One region of the Neobacillus sp. GCM10027624 genome, then DNA from elsewhere that is predicted to be linked to it. Evidence: riboswitches for the same ligand, from Rfam matches in the RefSeq annotation. Region 1 holds a riboswitch; each other region holds the start of a gene.
The links. A riboswitch is a leader RNA that binds a small molecule or an ion and turns the genes downstream of it on or off. The one in region 1 is predicted to bind S-adenosylmethionine.
Positions count from the first base shown of each region.

Region 2: linked by a shared signal. The riboswitch ahead of mtnK (S-methyl-5-thioribose kinase) and the one ahead of ACFQZ9_RS24285 (BMP family protein) in region 1 are both predicted to bind S-adenosylmethionine.
Region 3: linked by a shared signal. The riboswitch ahead of ACFQZ9_RS16120 (methionine ABC transporter ATP-binding protein) and the one ahead of ACFQZ9_RS24285 (BMP family protein) in region 1 are both predicted to bind S-adenosylmethionine.
Region 4: linked by a shared signal. The riboswitch ahead of ACFQZ9_RS07145 (5-methyltetrahydropteroyltriglutamate--homocysteine S-methyltransferase) and the one ahead of ACFQZ9_RS24285 (BMP family protein) in region 1 are both predicted to bind S-adenosylmethionine.

Region 1 is NZ_JBHTHD010000014.1:84,405-87,537, forward strand. Features, by position in the region: gene ACFQZ9_RS24275 (S1C family serine protease) at 1-275, shown strand, start outside; gene ACFQZ9_RS24280 (hypothetical protein) at 331-744, shown strand; SAM riboswitch class I at 887-995, shown strand; gene ACFQZ9_RS24285 (BMP family protein) at 1,121-2,134, shown strand; gene ACFQZ9_RS24290 (ABC transporter ATP-binding protein) at 2,227-3,133, shown strand, end outside.
Region 2 is NZ_JBHTHD010000003.1:118,410-121,542, forward strand. Features, by position in the region: gene ACFQZ9_RS05520 (PAS domain-containing sensor histidine kinase) at 1-616, shown strand, start outside; gene mtnK (S-methyl-5-thioribose kinase) at 643-1,830, opposite strand; SAM riboswitch class I at 1,929-2,080, opposite strand; gene ACFQZ9_RS05530 (pyridoxal phosphate-dependent aminotransferase) at 2,293-3,133, shown strand, end outside.
Region 3 is NZ_JBHTHD010000010.1:361,639-364,771, reverse strand. Features, by position in the region: gene ACFQZ9_RS16125 (methionine ABC transporter permease) at 1-394, opposite strand, end outside; gene ACFQZ9_RS16120 (methionine ABC transporter ATP-binding protein) at 384-1,412, opposite strand; SAM riboswitch class I at 1,576-1,681, opposite strand; gene ACFQZ9_RS16115 (O-acetylhomoserine aminocarboxypropyltransferase/cysteine synthase family protein) at 1,817-3,133, opposite strand.
Region 4 is NZ_JBHTHD010000003.1:450,107-453,239, forward strand. Features, by position in the region: gene ACFQZ9_RS07140 (DUF1657 domain-containing protein) at 1-30, opposite strand, end outside; gene ACFQZ9_RS07145 (5-methyltetrahydropteroyltriglutamate--homocysteine S-methyltransferase) at 251-1,378, opposite strand; SAM riboswitch class I at 1,544-1,642, opposite strand; gene ACFQZ9_RS07150 (SPW repeat protein) at 1,875-2,045, opposite strand; gene ACFQZ9_RS07155 (MFS transporter) at 2,290-3,133, shown strand, end outside.

The sequences.
Region 1 (3,133 bases):
AAGATTTAGATCAAATTCCGCAAATCTATTGGCAAAATCTGCCTAGCAGTGTCCAAAAGGGCGTAATGATTACGCAAGTGGATCCGCATTCTGCTGCTTCAAGTTCTGGGCTGGAAGTGAAGGATGTCATTGTTTCCATGAATGGTGCGAAAATTGGCTCCTCTTCCGAATTACGTAAATATTTATATACGAAAGTGAATGTAGGAGATACCGTTAAGTTTGGGGTATACCGCAATGGCAAGCTAAAAACGATCGATGTAAAGCTATCTAAATAAGCTTTCATGTTTTGATGCAAAATAAGACCTAAAGAATCAAGTCAGAGGTGATGAGATGAATCGGGTCGGAAAATATGCGAGCGGAAAGAATGTAGAGGATACCGAGCTGTTAAAAATGGTTCTTGATCTTCCAGAGAAAGATAAAATGCTGATGTGGTCTGAGGGATATATCGACATTGTCATTGAAAAATTACCAGAATATGGGCGGGATATTTTGGTGAATCGCAAGAAGAAATGGGAAGACACCAAGGCTTATTATCAGGACCAGCTAGGCGACATTCTTTCAAAGGAAGAGGTAAAGTTGAAAATGAAGAGCGAACGCAAAGAGTTCGCTCTTTTTGTCATGCAGCAGTATAAGGAATTTCAATCCTTACTGTTTTTATGCTATGACGGGAATTTAAAAGATGTTGATTTAAGGAAATTTGTTTTTCGCAGGCGATATGGTTCAAAAAAATCATATTTAAGATAGTCTGCCAGCGATAATTTAAAAGATTTAAAATTTTTTTAAAAGTATATTTACTTTTTCGGTTTAAAGTTGTAAACTTTAAAATAATTCAGACATAAACACTATTGATATAGTAAAAATAAGTTATTTTTAAAAAATAAATAATTCCTTATCACGAGTGGTGGAGGGACAGGCCCTATGAAACCCGGCAACCGCTGTTTTATTAAAACAGAAGGTGCTAAATCCTGCAGAGTGCTTACTCTGAAAGATAAGGGAGAGTCGAGGTGAAAAAGCGCTCTTCCTTATGGGAAGGGCGCTTTTTTGTTCTACATAATCATGGTTTTGCTTTTTCCTAAAAAAGGAAGAAATTATATTATAAAAATAAATGAGGGGGTTCATCATGAAGAAACTAGCATTAATTGTTACGATTTTTGCCTTTTTGTTAGCAGGCTGCTCAGGGGCAAATTCTTCTTCTTCAAAAAGCAAGGAGAAGGGTTCAGAAAAGAAGCGTGTTGCGTTAATTTTACCAGAAAAAATTGGGGTTAACCCTTTCTTCCAACAAATGGATGAAGGCGCTAAAAAGGCTGGAAAAGAATTTAACATCGATGTAAAAACCATTGAGTCAACTGACCAAGCAGCGATTGAACAAAATCTTCGTACAGCTGTAGCGGAAAATTACGATTTGATCATTACTTCATCCTTTGAATCAGAAGATGCTTTAAAGAAAGTGGCAACTGAAAATCCAAAAAAACAATTTGCGATCATTGATACAACCGTTGATTTACCAAACGTTCGCAGTGTAACCTTCCGTGAACAAGAAGCAGCCTATCTTTTAGGAGCAGCTGCAGGTCTTGCGACTAAAACGAATAAAGTCGGGATGGTTGTCGCAATCGATGCACCGTTGATGAAGAAATGGACAGGCGGCTTCCAAGAAGGATTGAAAGCAACAAATCCCAAAGCGCAATTTCTTGTAAACTATGTTGGCAGCTTTACAGACCCAGCAAAGGCAAAAGAACTTGCCCTGCTTCAAGCCTCTAAGGGTGCAGATTTTGTTGCAGGTGCTTCAGCCGTTGGTGATTTAGGCGTATTTGAAGCAGCAAAAGAAAAAGGATTCTTTACTTCCGGACAAGACGTTGACCGTACCGAAGTGGATCCAAAGCATGTTGTTCTTTCTCAATTAAAGGGAACAGATGCGGCCGCCTATGAAACCATTAAAGATTTTGCAAAAGGAACCTATAAAGCAGGAGTGGTTTCATATGGCTTGAAAGAAGATGGAGTCGGGCTAACGTATGTAACAAAAGAAAGCAAGAGTCCGCTAAATCCATTTGTTGGACAAGCGAATATCGATAAGGTAAAAGCCATTAAAGATGACATCATTTCCGGTAAGGTAACGGTAACAGACCCGTTAAAATAATCGCTTAATGCTAAATAGGGAAGCTATCTAAAGATTTTTAGAAGATAGCTTCCCTTTCACCATGAAAAACAGGTTTGAAAGGAGAAAAAAGGATGCCTCGATTGGAAATGAAAAACATGACAAAGCGTTACGGGAATTTTGAGGCAAACTCTGATGTATCGTTTACCTTAAATCCCGGGGAAGTCCATGCCATCGTTGGGGAAAACGGGGCAGGAAAAACGACACTTATGCGCATGTTATATGGATTAGAACAGCCGAGTGCCGGCTCCATTTTGCTTGATGGCAAGGTCGTTCACTTTAAAAGTCCATTAGATGCTCTAAGTCATGGCATTGGCATGGTTCATCAGCATTTTATGTTAATTCCAAATTTAACGGTGACAGAAAATATTGTCATTGGCCGCGAACCGAAGAAGGCGGGATTTTTTAATCGTAAGAAAGCGGCTGAAATGGTTTCGGAGGTTTCAAACAACTTTGGAATTCCTGTTAGACCAACCGTTAAGGTGTCGGAGTGTTCTGTCGGGGAACAGCAGCGCATAGAAATTGTCAAAGTCCTTTACCAGGGGGCCGACATCATCATTTTGGACGAGCCGACAGCGGTGTTAACTCCTTTAGAGGTAAAAGAATTGCTGAAGACGATTCGATTTTTAGCTGAAAAGGGAAAGAGTATCATCCTCATTACGCACAAGCTGCATGAAGTAATGGAAGTGGCAGATCGAGTAACGGTATTAAGAGGAGGAAAGGTGACAGGAACGTTTCAAATCGCGGATACGAATGCAGATGAATTAGCGAAAAGGATGGTTGGCCGGGATCTCGTTCAATTAAAGGATCGGAAACAAACAGTTGGAAATGAGTTTCTTAAGGTGCAAGGAATATTGGTCCAAGGGAAATCTGAAAAACCTTTACTAGATGGTATTACCTTTTCTGTTTCTGAGGGTGAGATTGTCGGAATTGCCGGTGTTTCAGGTAATGGTCAATCCGAATTGCTTCAGGCGATATCGG
Region 2 (3,133 bases), on a different contig from region 1:
TCGTAATCCAATGACGGCCTTAAAGGGCTTTATTCAATTACTTGAAGGCAGTATTAAATCAGAACATGAAATGTATTATCAAGTTATAACATCAGAATTACAGCGTATCGATTCAATCATTAATGAGTTTTTGATTTTAGCAAAGCCACAGGCAAAACGGTTTCAGGAAAAAGATATTAAACAAATAATGAAGGAAACGGTTGACCTTCTGAACGCTCAAGCAGTCTTGCATAATGTACAATTTATTACGAGTTATGAAAACAACCTTCCGCTTATTTTTTGTGAACCGAATCAATTAAAAAAGGTTTTTATCAATATTATCAAAAATGCTATAGAAGTAATGCCGGATGGCGGTAATATCTTAATTAAAATCAACCAAACAGAAAATAACCAAATTCGGATTTCGATTTGCGATGAAGGGGCGGGAATTCCGGAAGAAAAAATAAAAAAACTAGGTGAACCTTTTTATACGACTAAGGAACGGGGGACCGGACTAGGTTTAATGGTAAGTTACCGGATTATTGAAGAACATCAGGGAACCATTCAAATAGAAAGTGAAATAGGGAAGGGAAGCACTTTTACCATTATCCTTCCACTCTTAGGAAATTCAAAATGAAAAGCAATCCGGGCGGATTGCTTTTGCTATTTAATCGTTTCTTTTACAACAGTGATAAATTGAGTCAGCTCTTTTATTTCCTTCCGCTGTTTAATGAGTAATGTCCCTAATTCCAATGATTTTCTTTTTGCGGTTAATCTGACATTTTCATCTTCAATACGGTCCAAATCGGCCACATGGGCAAGGCCAATTGTTCTTCTAATCAATTCACAGCCTGCAAATCCAAGGGCATCCTCAAAGTATTTTGAGAGAACGTGGTTCAAAAATAATTGGGTATTTACTAATTTCTCTTTATTTTCTACTTCCCAAAGGCGGCTGAATTCTTTATGAAAAACATTCCAGACCGTCTCGACATGGTTAATAAAGATATTGCGTTTATCATTGTTAACAATGACTTGGAACAGTAAATTTGCAAATACCTGCCCTATATCAAATCCAGCAGGACCATAATAAGCAAATTCGGGATCAATCACTTTTGTCTCGGAGTTATTTGCGAACATACTTCCCGTGTGCAAATCACCATGAAGTAGATTTTCTGCTTCTGTTAAAAAACTTTTTTTCAACACGGAAACATGAAAGATTAACTCGTCATCTTTCCAAAGGGATTCAACATCAGCGCGCAAACCCTCTTCAAATTCATTCGTTTCAGCATCATAATAAGGATCCGTAAAAATAAGGTCTTCTGTTATATTGCATAGTTCCGGATTAATAAAATTTTGTACTTGCTCCTTTTTTACCGCTGGTCCTAACGAATAATCGGAGGTATAAAATAATGTTTTCGCTAGATATTCACCAAGATGCTTTGAAATTAAAGGATAGGTTTCCCCATTGATAAATCCAGTTCTTGCAATGGAAAGATGGGAAAGGTCCTCCATCACAGTTACGGCTAATATATCATTGGTATAATAAACTTCCGGAACGTAGGCTGGTGCAAGATGACCAAATATTTTTAAAGCGTCGGCTTCGATTTTTGCTCTTTTAACGGTCAACGGCCAGCTTTCTCCAACAACTTTCGCATAAGGTAGAGCTTGTTTAATAATAATACTTTTACTACTTTTTTGCTCTACGAGATGAAAAACTAAGTTTAAATTCCCATCCCCAATTTCCTTACAGGTTAGTTGTGACTCTGCATCAAATATATTCAGTTCTAATGCTAGCTGGATTGCGGTGGTTTCCTTTAAAGGCTGATACGCTTCTAGATTTAAAATACTCATGATTTATTCCTCCTGTTTATTAGAGGCTTTTTCAAACGAAAAAAGCCTCTTTCTCATTTGAAAGAGGCTAAAGGACAATTGTTTTTTGTTCTTCGCACCTCTTATCTCTCAGAAAGTAATCTTTCTGTTGGAATTAGCACCGTGCCTTGTGGGAGGATTCCCGGCGCAGCTGCGCCCCATTTTACAATGGAATTTCGGTCGGTTGCTGGGCTTCAAAGGGCCAAATCCCTCAGCCAGCTCGTGATAAGAGAAAATCTAATTTTCATTTTTTTCAATATGTTGAAATAATAACAGTAATATAATAATAGTGTCAATATTTTTAAAAAATTATTTATAATATTCAGGTTTTCTATCTTCGAAAATGGAAGCAGTAAAATTTTTACTTTACAAGCCGTTATAAAAGTAATATCATTTGTGACTAGAATTTCAATAATAATTTACTTTTTAAGCAGGTGAGAACATTTGAACACTTTTCCACCATCAAATCTATTAGAAAATCTACCGAAACAATTTTTTGCGTCATTAGTAAAAAAAGTGGGGCAATACATTAAAGCAGGTCATGATGTCATTAATTTAGGTCAGGGTAACCCCGATCAACCAACCCCAAAACATATTGTTGAGAAGCTAAAAGAAGCCGCCGAGAAACCGATAAATCATAAATATTCGCCTTTTCAGGGTTTTCAATATTTGAAGCAGGCGGCAGCAGAATTTTATCAAAGGGAATATGGTGTTTCTGTTAACCCCGACAAAGAAATTGCGATTTTATTTGGCGGAAAAGCAGGTTTGGTTGAATTACCGTTATGCCTATTAAATCCAGGCGATACCATCCTAGTTCCTGACCCAGGATATCCGGATTATTGGTCCGGGGTAGCCCTTGCACAGGCAAAAATGGTTACAATGCCCTTAAGGGAAAAAAATCATTTTTTACCTGATTATGAGGAATTATCACAAGAAGCTTTAACAAATGCAAAATTAATGTTTCTTAACTATCCGAATAATCCTACAGGAGCGACCGCAACAGAGGAGTTTTTCTCTGAAACCGTTAAGCTAGCAAACGAACATAATCTTTGCGTTGTACATGATTTTGCTTATGGTGCAATTGGCTTTGACGGGGAAAAACCTTTAAGCTTTTTACAGGTAGAGGGAGCAAAAGAGGTTGGAATCGAAATCTATACATTGTCTAAAACTTATAATATGGCTGGCTGGCGTGTAGGGTTTGCTGTAGGAAATGAAAGTATCATTTCATCAATTGAGCTTTTGCAGGATCACTTATATGTTAGTCTGTTTGGCGCCGTACAGGAAG
Region 3 (3,133 bases), on a different contig from region 1:
TTGATTTTGCTGCCTCAATAACACCTTTATCAATTTCCCTCAGGCCAATTTCAACCATTCTTGCATAGAACGGAGCCGCACCAATGATTAAGGCCGGTAATGCTGCATTTTCTCCAATCATCGAGCCAACCAATAGCATTGTGAATGGAATGAGCAAAACAATTAAGATAATAAAAGGGATCGACCTAAAGATATTTACAAATGCGCTAATGACAGTGTTAACCACTTTATTTTCCCACATATTTCCTTTTCCGGTAAGAAAAAGGAGTAATCCCAAAATAATTCCTAATATAAAGGTAGCAATAACGGATATTGCGGTCATGTAAAGAGTTTGCACGGTTGCCTCCCACATTGCCTGCCAGTCAATATCAGTTAAATATGGATCATTGTTCATTTGTTACCACCTCCACTCCAACCTGCTGGGTGCGAATATAGTCAACCGCTTGATTGACTTTGTCCGCGTCCCCATCGAGATGAATGAACAAGGTACCATATGAACCGCTTTGTGTCTGAGAAATTTTCCCCTGCAGGATATTAACCGTTACATCATTGTAGCGAATCAAATTCGTAATAATTGGCTGTTCAGCAGCCTCACCAATAAAGGTCAGCTGGACAACAGTACCGGAATGATATCGTTCAAGCAAATGCTCCACTGTTTCTTTTGTTTCCTCCGGCTCCGTAACCTGCTGAACAAATCGCTTCGTAATCGGTGCCTGCGGGTTTCTAAACACTTCCAATACAGGACCAAGCTCTACAATTCTACCGCTTTCCATTACTGCAACTCGGTGGCAGATTTTACGAATTACATGCATCTCATGGGTGATTAAAACAATCGTTAAACCAAGCCTTTTATTGATATCGACCAACAAGTCAAGGATTGAATCCGTGGTTTGCGGGTCAAGGGCTGAGGTTGCTTCATCACAAAGCAAAACCTTTGGATTGTTCGCTAATGCACGGGCAATACCAACTCTTTGCTTTTGGCCGCCGCTCAGCTGTGAGGGATAAGCATTTTCCCTGCCTTCAAGGCCAACTAGTTTTACCAACTCGCTGACGCGCTTTAATCTTTCCGCTTTCGTTACTCCTGCAATTTCCAGTGGGAACTCAATATTTTCACTAACTGTTCTTGACCAAAGTAAATTAAAGTGCTGGAATATCATACTGATTTCTTGACGTGCTTTTCGCAAGTCACTGCCTTTAATCTTTGAAACTTCACGGCCTACAACAGTAACGGATCCCTCTGTAGGAAGCTCCAATCCGTTTAACATACGAATTAGTGTACTTTTACCCGCGCCACTATAACCAATTACCCCAAAAATTTCCCCTTTGTTAATTTCCAGGTTCACGTCGTCTACTGCCTTTAACTGTCCCTGTTTCGAAGGGAAAATTTTTCGAACATTTTTTATAGAAATCATAGAATTCACCTTCTTTTTTTCCATATATAAGTAAAAGTAAAAAATTCCAATTGCTCAGTATCACTTAAACATAGGGTTTGATGGTTTTGAATAAAACATTCTATATTAGGAAAATAAAAATGCCTTTCTGCGCAGGCAGAAAGGCATAATAAATTCAACCTTTCTCCCATCTCTCAAAGCAAACGCTTTGTGTGAATTGGCACCATTTCAATTAAATTGACGGTTGCCGGGCTTCATCGGGCACATCCCTCCACCTCTCTGGATAAGAGCATTTAAGCATCCTATATTCAATTAACACACATATGATGTAAGCAATCATTTTATTACGAAAGCTATCGTATCACGGATAAAAAGGAGTGTCAACGAAAATTCTACATATTTAGAAAAAATCAAACATGGTAGTTTTAGGCATTGGCCGTTAACGATATCAACCCGGTTGCTGCTTCAATAGCAGATTCAAGGTCTTCAATTAAATCCTCAACATTTTCGATACCGATTGATAGACGAATTAAATCTTCAGAAACTCCAGCTGCTTTAAGACCCTCAGCGTCTAATTGCTGGTGTGTGGTACTTGCCGGGTGAATAATTAAGCTCTTCGCATCCCCAACATTGGCCACATGTGCCCAGAGAGTAATGGAATCAATTAACTTAGCTCCTGCTTCCTTACCGCCCTTGATACCGAATACAACCATTGAGCCGGCACCTTTTGGTAAATATTTCTCAGCAAGCTCATGGTCAGGATGTGATGGGTGTCCTGGATAGGATACCCATTCAACAGCAGGATGGTTTACTAAATAATCCACAATCTGCTTCGTATTGGCAACATGTTCTTTCATACGAACATGAAGAGTTTCGAGCCCTAGGACAAATTGGAAAGCATTTTGAGGACTTAATGCCGGTCCAAGATCACGCAGCAATTGAACGCGTGCCTTGATAATATAGGCAACCGCACCAAGTGCCTCCGCATAAACAAGATCATGATAGCTCGCATCTGGTGTTGTAAAGCCCGGGAATTTTGGCGAATTCCAATCAAACTTACCACCGTCTACAATAATCCCGCCTGTTGTTGTACCATTTCCTAACAACCATTTTGTAGCAGAGTGAATGACAATGTCTGCACCATGTTCAATCGGACGGCAGAGAAATGGTGTTGCAAAGGTATTGTCGATAATCAGCGGAACACCTGCCGCATGGGCAATATCGGCCACTTTTTCAATATCTAATATGGTTAAGCTTGGATTGCCAATTGTTTCGGCGAAAACCGCTTTTGTTTTTTCCGTGATGGCAGTACGGAAGTTTTCAGGATTTTCAGGGTCAACAAATTTCACATTAATTCCGTACTTTGGTAATGTCACTGCAAAAAGATTGTAAGTGCCGCCGTATAATGTTGATGCTGCGACAATTTCATCACCAGCTTGAGCAAGGTTTAAAATTGCCAAGGTAATGGCGGCCATCCCACTTGCAACTGCAAGAGCCCCAACACCGCCTTCTAATAAGGCAACCCTTTCCTCAAAGACAGTTGTGGTGGGGTTATGAATCCGTGTATATATGTAACCTGGTTCTGCTAACGCAAAAAGGTTAGCGGCGTGTTCAGTGCTTTTAAATTGATAGGCATTGTTTTGATAAATTGGAACGGCACGAGCACCCGTTACGGGATCTGGAGATAAGCCTCCATGAACACTTAAAGTTTCAAAACGTAATTTCTTTTGATCGACTCCCAC
Region 4 (3,133 bases), on a different contig from region 1:
TGCGGTTTGAACTTGTTTTCCAACTGTCATTTTACTCCTTCTTTCGAAAAAAATTGAATTCACAAAAGTAGTATGCGAAATACTTGTAAGGTTATGCATGGTGATTTCAAATTCAAACGAAATTAAATCCTCTCTTTTTCAGTAATTTAATTTTCAATAATTTAAGTGTTTTTTAATGAGTGGTATAGCATGTGAGTTATCAGATATACGCTAAACAAAAAAAGACCAGTGTGGTCTTTTTTAAGAGAATTTAGTTGTTACCCCATACGCTTTCAGCAATTTTAACAATGTGCTTAATCTTATCCCATTGTTCCTCTTCTGTTAAAACGTTTCCTTCTTCCGTGCTGGCAAATCCGCACTGAGGGCTTAATGCCAAGTTTTCTAATGGAATCGATTGACTTGCTTCTTTAATTCTTGCCTTAATCACTTCGGGATCTTCTAATTCCGGGAATTTAGAGGTAATTAAGCCTAATACAACGGTTTTGTCATCTCGTTTAAAGCTTTTAAGTGGTCCAAAATCACCTGAACGATTATCATCATATTCCAAGAATAATCCATCAACATTTAAGTTAGCAAAAATAGCATCCGAGATTTGATCGTATCCACCGCTCGTTATATAAGTAGAGCGGAAGTTTCCGCGACAAATATGCATTGTGATTACCATATCTTCAGGCTTCTTAGAAATGGAATCATTTAAACAACTTACCCTCGAATCAATGATATCCCGTACGTCCTTGCCAATTTTTTCAACGACTGCTTTGATCCGATCTTCCGAAACAAAATCAATCCAGGAAGTATCGTCTAATTGTAAATAACGGCAGCCCGCATCATAGAAAGCTTGAATGGCTTTTTGGTAAGCCGTTACTGTATCATGGTAGAACTGTTCTGTGTCGCCATTGTAAAACTCATCGCCCTGAATTCTTGTGAATAACATATTGGGGCTTGGAATGGAAAACTTAGCAACTTGAGTTCCATCACCGTATTGATCAACGGCATGCTTTAGGAATTTGAAGTGCTCTAACATATAATGACCATTAAAGTCGATTTTACCAACTACCTTGATGGCCTTATTTTTTGTTTTGGCACCTTTGAAGTTACTTACATACTCCGCTTCAAATTCCTCAATACCCTCTAAACCTGCTAAAAAGTCTAAATGCCACCATGCACGTCTAAACTCACCATCCGAGATGGATTTAAGGCCCACCTCAATTTGTTTCTGTACCAGTTTCTCAATTTCTTTATCCTCTATCACCTTAAGGGCTGCATAATCAATTTCCTCGTTTGCATATGCTTTTCTTGCTGCTTTAATAGGTTCAGGTCTTAGAAAACTACCGACATGATCAGCTTTAAATGGAGCTTTTACTAATGTTTTGGTCATAAATATTTTCCTTCTTTCTATAAAAATGGCTTTGTTAAAGAACAATGTTGATTTTTAAACAGCGTTGATTGGAGCGGAAATCAACAACCAAGTTTAACACAGCCATAAAAATAAAAACCCCTCTTCATAAATAAGAAGAGGGGGGCATAAACGTAATGGATTCTCTTCTTATCTTCTAGCAAAACGCTACTGGAATTGGCACAGTACAAAAAGTCTGCTGCCGAGGTTTCAAAGGGCCAGTCCCTCCACCTCTCTTGATAAGAATATTCTAAAAAATTTAACTAATATTTACCTTACACCTGTTCTAGTATTCTGTCAATAAATTTGTGATATATTTAACAAAGTGATGTAAGATATTTAAAGCCCTTGCTTCCGTCCAGTTTTAATTCTCTTAAGGGCTGTCTTTGTTTATGTAATGAAAATGCTAAAACATAAAAACCCTCCAAAAGGAGGGAAATCGTACTCCAATATGAAGCTATTTAATCTTGCTGTACGATCAAGGATTATTATTTTTCACCTTGTTTCCAGTCCAAATCGCTAAAATTAGAAGGATGACTCCAAATATGATGCTGTTCCATAAGGCGCCGGTGTTGTCAGTAAAGTTGTATACCCACGGGGAGAAAAATACCCATATACCAATTAAACCTGTAAGCCAAAGCTGCCACATCAAATATCGACCCCTTCCAAAGAAGATTCGAATATTGGAGTACTTACAATATCTTATTCATCTTTTTTGAAAAACATAACCTTAAACGTTCAAAACAATTTTTAGACCGTCTTCAGCAATTAAGAAAAAAAACGTAATTCATTGCATACAATTTTACACATGCCTTGGCTATTCATTATTGTTAATATGAGAAATTCAGTTTAAAATGTCTCAATGTTGTGACATTGTCTGGAGGTTAAGATATTTGAAGAATCAAAGAGTGAATTCGATATTGTTATTATTTGTGGTGTTTGGCGGCTTTTTTATCTTTGGTTTATCGGAAAATGTAAAAGGCCCGGCGCTTCCGTTCATGCAATCCGAATTCAAACTGCATGAATCTCAGCTTGGTTTCCTACTTGCCCTAAATTCTCTCGGATATCTGCTGGCTTGCTCATTTACATCAAGTCTATCCAATAAAATCGGAATTAAATGGACAGGAATCCTTGCATTTGCTTCGATGGCATTTTCGGGTATATTGATGTTTTTGTCTAAGGGGTATACATCATTAACACTATCTTATTTTATGTTATATCTGGGAAACGGTATCCTCGAAATTGGTCTTGGAATTATGGCTGCCCGCATTTTTACTAAGAACACGGGGACGATGATGAACCTTTCCCATTTTTTTTATGGACTTAGTTCAATCGGGGCACCTATTTTGGGTGCTTCCATGATGGGATGGAATATTCTAAATGGGGAACTTGGCTGGCGTGGTATGTATTTAATGATTCTTTCTCTTTCCATTTTGCCCATCCTTCCTTCACTTTTCGGAAGGTTTCCAGAAGATCATCATAATAAGGGGGAATCTACATCATTTCGTGCCTTGGGTCGGGATCCGATTGCCTGGATGATTGTAGCCATCCTTTCATTTGGGGTAGTGTCTGAAATATCAATTGGTAGCTGGCTTGTATATTATCTGGAAAATGCATATGATTGGTCATTAAATAAATCTTCGGGAATGCTTTCGTCCTTTTTTCTATTCTTTACCCTTTCAAGGCTGTTTGCCGGACCCATCACGGATAAAATTGGCTATACCCTTTCCATTATGA